Regions from separate parts of the Halodesulfovibrio sp. MK-HDV genome, predicted to be linked through region 2. Evidence: riboswitches for the same ligand, from Rfam matches in the RefSeq annotation. Region 2 holds a riboswitch; the other holds the start of a gene.
What was found. Region 2 has a riboswitch for cobalamin ahead of MKHDV_RS11140 (sirohydrochlorin cobaltochelatase). Riboswitches for the same ligand answer to the same signal wherever they lie in the genome.
Positions count from the first base shown of each region.

Region 1: linked by a shared signal. The riboswitch ahead of MKHDV_RS01885 (ribonucleoside triphosphate reductase) and the one ahead of MKHDV_RS11140 (sirohydrochlorin cobaltochelatase) in region 2 are both predicted to bind cobalamin.

Region 1 covers NZ_WYDS01000002.1:79,833-83,150, reverse strand. The annotation lists gene MKHDV_RS01890 (hypothetical protein) at 212-571, opposite strand; cobalamin riboswitch at 1,055-1,212, shown strand; gene MKHDV_RS01885 (ribonucleoside triphosphate reductase) at 1,385-3,318, shown strand, end outside.
Region 2 covers NZ_WYDS01000013.1:3,735-7,052, reverse strand. The annotation lists gene MKHDV_RS11150 (sigma-54 dependent transcriptional regulator) at 1-147, shown strand, start outside; gene MKHDV_RS11145 (nucleoside recognition domain-containing protein) at 654-1,736, shown strand; cobalamin riboswitch at 1,772-1,949, shown strand; gene MKHDV_RS11140 (sirohydrochlorin cobaltochelatase) at 2,123-3,007, shown strand; gene MKHDV_RS11135 (iron ABC transporter permease) at 3,011-3,318, shown strand, end outside.

The DNA.
Region 1 (3,318 bases), on a different contig from region 2:
TGTGTTCGCATTCCTATACCAATATCACTTCCCCGTGCATTTCTTGTAATCAGAACGGTTTAACCATTGATGTTTGGCATTGAACACGCATCACCACAAAAGAAACAAAACTGCTTGTTCCAAATGCTTACTATTTTCTATCACTATATCTTCCAGAAATAAAAAAAGCCCCGTACAACACGTACGAGGCTTTTTTTATTTGTAATAAGACTTATTTCTTCGTTTTTTCTTTCAGCTGTGGCTTATCCGCAGATTTCACACACATATTCTCATACGCATGAGCAAATACATTATTCACTTCATTCATTGAGGAAACTGATCCCATCTGACCGGCAAGGTAGCCATGCATAAACCCACGCTCGTATGAAAAAACTTTCGCTATATCCATATCGGTCGCGTCAGGGTTCTGGTCTTTGAACATTGCTTCACCCGCGGTGAAATATTCATTGGCAACTTCATTTTTACGCATCTCAAGTGCAAGATACCCGCACTGAATTTTGTTTTTATAATTACTCTTTACCGATGGTTCGGACATTTTAGGAGCTGCAACAGCAACCTGTGCAATAAGCATAAGCTTAACGCCATAATCAATGCTCTCATTTTCTCTCCCTGTTTTTTCTATCGTGATTATGTAATGCTGTATCCTTCTCACACATGACGCACGGTAACAACATGACTCTTAGATCATCCGTTTGCCAAACGCTCAAAAGTGACAACACTACTTTTTACACAGTTTGCTCACTTTTTAAAAGCAAAAGCGCAACTAATTAGAATAACACATCACCTGAGTGTAACCAATTTTCAGTCTGTTTTCCGTAACTCAAGTCACAGTTTGCAGGGTCTACAGAGCAATTTTAGTCACCCCGTAGATCACCTTTTGGAGTAAACAATCTCGTGTCAACTCTCAAGTGAAAAAAAGTGGATATTGAATTTGTGCGTAAAAAAAATATTGCTTTTATTTAAGAGTATTACATTGTGAATTACTTGTGGATTGGGCGAATATGCACAACTCCACACTTGATGCCAAAGGGGCTTTTTGTTAGCTCTGTGGCACCCAAAGAATACTCCTTCAGGGGCCGAAAGGCGCAAAGGAAATCCGGTCTTAATCCGGTGCGGTCCTGCCGCTGTAATCTCACTTGTCTTCATCGAAGTTGCCACCCACGGCAGTACAAGTCAGAAAGCCAGCCACCTTCCTGAAGTTCTACCGGTATCAAAGCGTACTACCGGTATTCTATCAAAATAATCCATAACCTGTGCCTGCGTATGTTGAGGTTCTGCCTTTATATACACATCTCAGGCTGAAGATGTCGAAATGCTGTCCTGGCGCATGCGTTCTATTCGTATGCTCTAATTTTGCCTGCACTTCATGACGTCCGGAGCTCTAATGCCGAAACAGATCCTCAAGCGAGACGGTTGCATCGAAACTTGGTCCCTCGAACGAATTGCCCAAGCTATCCTCAAAGCCCTCAAAGGCAGTGGCATCAAAGATCCACTTCTCTCCAAACGACTTGCACGCAAAGTTGAAGAAAAACTTTCGAATGTGGAAGTTCCAGAGCAAGAACAAGTGCAAGACACAGTGCAGCAAGTACTCATGGAAGCTCGCTTGTATGCTGTTGCAGAGCGTTACATCATTTACCGTGAAAAACGCCGCGAAATGCGTACTCAGGATCAGGCATACTTCGACGTATCCAGCATGATCGAAAGCTACCTCGATCGTAGCGACTGGCGCGTAAACGAAAACTCCAACATGGGTCACTCATTTCAGGGTCTTATCCTGCATATGGCAGGCTCTGTTCAGGCTCGTTACGTGCTTGACAAATATCCGGAAGAAATCCGTCAGTCCCATACTCACGGCTACTTCCACATTCACGATCTTTCCTTTGGTCTTGCTGGCTACTGCTCCGGTTGGAGCCTGCGCGACCTGCTTCTCGAAGGGTTTAACCTTGAAGGCCGCTGCTGCTCTGCACCAGCAAAACACTTCGACTCCGCATGTGGCCAGATTGTAAACTTCCTTGGCACCCTGCAGAACGAATGGTCCGGCGCACAGGCATTCAACAACGTTGATACCTACCTTGCACCGTTCATCCGTAACGACAAACTCGATTACCCGACTGTTCGTCAGCAGATCCAGAAACTCGTTTACAACCTGAACACAACATCCCGTTGGGGTGGCCAGAGCCCGTTCACCAACTTTACCTTCGACATGGTTATTCCTGCGCATATTGCTAAGGAACCTATCATCATCGGTGGCGCGTTCCAGGACACAACCTACGGCGATTATCAGGAAGAAATGGATATGATCAACCGTGCGTTCCTCGAGGTTATGCTCGAAGGTGACGCAGACGGCCGTATCTTCTCTTTCCCTATTCCTACATACAACGTTACTAAAGACTTTGACTGGGATTCCGTTCCTGCTCAGCTTCTTATGGAACTTACTGCCAAGTACGGTGTTCCGTACTTCCAGAACTTCATCAACTCCGACCTCAATCCGGAAGATGTTCGTTCTATGTGCTGCCGTTTGCAGATGGATCTTCGTGAAATCCGCAAAAAGACAGGCGGCCTCTTCGGCGCTGGCGACCTCACCGGTTCTATCGGTGTTGTTACCCTGAACCTGCCTAAACTTGCTTACCTTGCGCACAACGAAGAAGATTTCCTCGACCTCGTTGAAGAATACGCAGAAATGGCAAAAGACTCTCTCGAGTTCAAACGCAAACTTTGCGAACACCATCTCGAGTCAGGCATGTTCCCGTTCTCTCGTCGCTACCTCAAAAACGGCTACAAAGGCCACTTCTCCACCATCGGTCTTATCGGTGGTCACGAAGCATGCCTCAACTTGCTCGGTAAAGGTATCGAAACTGAAAGCGGTCTGCGCCTCATGCGTCGCGTCCTCAACCACTTGCGTTCCCTTACAGTTCGCTTCCAGGAAGAAACCGGCCACCTTTACAACCTTGAGGCAACTCCGGGCGAAGGTACTTGCTACCGTCTTGCTAAAACAGACAAAGACCTCTACGCAGACATCATCTGCGCTGGTAACGAAGTACCTTACTACACTAACTCCACCCTGCTTCCAGTAGGTCTTACCGGTGACGTTTTCTACGCTCTTGAGCACCAGAACGAACTGCAGACCCTCTACAATGGTGGTACCGTATTCCACTCCTTCCTCGGCGAAGCTGTGCCGGAACCGGAAAGCGTAAAGAATTACCTCATCAAAGCGATGACCAATACTAAAATTCCTTACATCTCCGTAACTCCGACCTTCTCCATTTGTAAGGAACACGGCTACATCAACGGTGAACACTTCAATTGCCCAACTTGTGG
Region 2 (3,318 bases):
TTTGAATTTAGAGATGAAGCATTCTCACAATATCTACAAAACCTTATGGCGTTAGCAGATGGAAAAGTAGCCACAGCTTGCCAATTGTCCGGTCTTTCCCGCTCCTACCTATACGACCTGCTGAAAAAGCACTCCGTAAAAAAGTAGTCTTTTTCTCGCACAAGCGCGACTCGCTATCAGCATTAAACACAAATCGTCCGAGATTGCGGACTACTTATCCGTAATCTCGGACACTCTAATCCTTTTTGTACCACTTACCGTTGAATGTCCTTATCATTTATAACCATATCTAATTTTCTACATTCTTATAAATAGGTTATGACAAACGGCACGCTTCTTGATATATAGAGCGCAGTGCAGGAGGAATGGTCTACTCCTGAAAAGAAATTTCCTCATGTGTCGGACAAAGTTGGGGGAAGCTACTTTTTTCGGACCGGCGAAAACTACCCGGTTTCCTTAATCGCATGTCGATTGAAAAAATGCGCGCTACAGCTTGCTGTGGCGCGATTTTTTTTGCACAAAATTCCGCGCTCTATTTTCTACATAACAAGCTACTATTCCAGAAAATTATCGATAAATATTCTTATTTCAAGCATAACTTACTTACTTGAAATTACTTTTTGTGTGGCGTACCACCACCTCAAGGAGATTCCATGTCACACGCATCAACCAACATCTCAACCTCTGCCCCTCGCAAACGCAAATCCAAAAGCCCAGTAAAAGCGCTTGTAATTGCCGCTATCTGTTCGCTAACAGCACTAGGTGTCATCCTTTCCAATGACCCAAGCTTGCTCACGTGGGGTAAAGCATGGCCAGGACTACTCCGCCCGCTCCTTCGGATGCTCGGCTTTCTCGGCATTGGCCTTATTGTTGGTATTGCGGTTGAAGGCATGGGCTGGGCACCACTTCTTGCCACGTTGGTGCGTCCTGTCATGCGCTTCGGGAACCTGAAAGATGAATCCGGTGCGGCATTCACAACCGCATTTTTTTCAGGAACAGCTGCAAACACCATGCTGATGACGTTCTGGAAAGAAAAAAAGATCTCCCTGCAGGAAATGAAGCTGAGTTACCTTATCAATACAGGACTACCAGTCTTTCTCCTGCATCTCCCGACCACATTCTTTATTATTGTACCGATGACGCGCACAGCGGGAATAATATACCTTTCTCTCAACGGCTTTGCTGCTCTGCTCCGCACGCTCCTGCTACTTATCTGGACGCGAATAAAACTCGCGCCCCATGCGACAACATCACCTATAAAAAAACAACCAGCGCATAGAACAACTTCCGCTGCCAAAATTTTACAGGCATTCCGTAAACGATTTATCCGCATCTGTACCATTACCGCTCCAGTATATTTCCTCATCTACGCCTTGAATCAGGCAGGCATGTTTGAATATCTTCGTACAGCCGCAGCAGGTTGGGTTACTTCTGCCTATCTTCCTGTTGAAGCTGTCAGCGTTGTTGTATTTGCAGTGGCTGCGGAATTCACAACAGGTATCGCAGCAGCGGGCGCTCTTTTAGACGGCGGAGCACTTACCACATCACAGCTTGTTCTGGCTCTGGTTCTTGGAACAATTGTCGCCACACCAATCCGCGCACTGCGTCATCAGTTGCCATCGCAAACTGGTGTCTTCTCTTTTAAGATCGGCTTCCCGATGTTACTCATGAGTCAGGCATTACGCATCAGCAGCCTCATCTGCGTAACAATCTTGTATCTTTGGATTGCCGGTTAGTAATATCACTCCTTGACCGGTCAATTTTATTACGTGTACAGTGCCTCACTTCAGGTGCTCATTGAGCCTAATAGGGAATCCCGTTTAAATCGGGAGCGGTCCCGCCGCCGTAAGTTTTATTCAATTTTTCTCCATATTGTACCACTGGTTTTACTGGGAAGGTCGGAGAAAAAGAAACAAGCCGGAAGACCTGCCTGATACTTTGTACATATTCACACCACACCTGCCATCGAATCTCTCCCCCCTTTTCACTTCGGCAGGCTGTGAATATTCGGCACGTTTTGCAGGCACGGGGCCTTGTTATGCAAAACACACTTCGCTATCGGTGCGTACTTTGCACTGTCCAAGCGTTATATTTCCCGCCCCAAACGTTGGAGGCTTTTGCCATGATCCGCAGTCGTTCTTTACGACTCATGCTCGCTGTTGTCCTTGTTTTCGTTTTGTCATTCCCTGCTTTTGCTGGTCACGGACAAGTCGAAACTCCTAAAAAGGGCATCCTGCTCGTAGCGTTCGGTACATCCGTACCTGAAGCTCGTGTATCTTTAGAAAACATTGGCGAAGAAGTTGCCAAAGCTTTTCCGGATACTGAAATCCGCTGGGCATACTCTGCTGCCATTATTCGTAATAAGATCAAACGCACAGAAAACATGATTGTTCCTTCCCCCGCTACTGCTCTCGCGCAGATGGGTGATGAAGGTTTTACACATGTTGCAGTTCAGTCCCTGCAGACAATTCCGGGACAAGAATTTTCAGACATCAAAAAAACTGCTAGCGCATTCAATGGCATTCCTAAAAGCATCAGCCACATTGCTGTGGGCACACCGCTTTTGAATTCTCCTGCTGACGTAGCTTCAATGGCAAAAATCTTGCCTGCTACCGTTCCAGCTAAACGCAAAAAAGACGAAGCAGTTATCTTTATGGGCCACGGCACACACGATCCGGGCAACATTTACTACCCGGGTCTCGCTACCTACCTCAGTGAAGAAGATTCCAACATCTATGTTGGTACAGTTGAAGGCTACCCTGCTCTCGACAACATCATTCCTAAGCTGAAAGCTAAAGGCATTAAAACAGTTTGGCTCATGCCGCTGATGTCTGTTGCTGGCGACCACGCACGTAATGATATGGCCGGTGCGGAAGATGACAGCTGGAAATCTATTCTTGAAAAAGAAGGTTTCAAAGTACAGACAGTGCTTAAAGGCACCGGTGAGTACGATGTTGTTGTTGCCCAGTGGGTCGCGCACTTGAAAAAAGCATTTAATTCTCTGTAAATCATGATCAGCTCAGCAGACATCGCTCAGCGCCGTGCCCGTCGGTGCGTCATTTTTGCCAGCATCACAGCCTTTGTCTGTGTGGTGTCTGCTGTTCTGGCTTCTGCATACGGTCCACTGGATATTCCAATCCAGCAGGCATTCAATACGTTAGTGCAGCATATTTTTCCAAGCACTCACCCCGCTGAAACAACTAATTCAATTGTTGTGTGGGAAATCAGATTCAGCCGCGTTATCCTGTCCCTACTTATTGGTAGCGGCCTTGCTATCTCCGGAACGGTCTTTCAAGGAATTTTACGCAACCCGCTTGC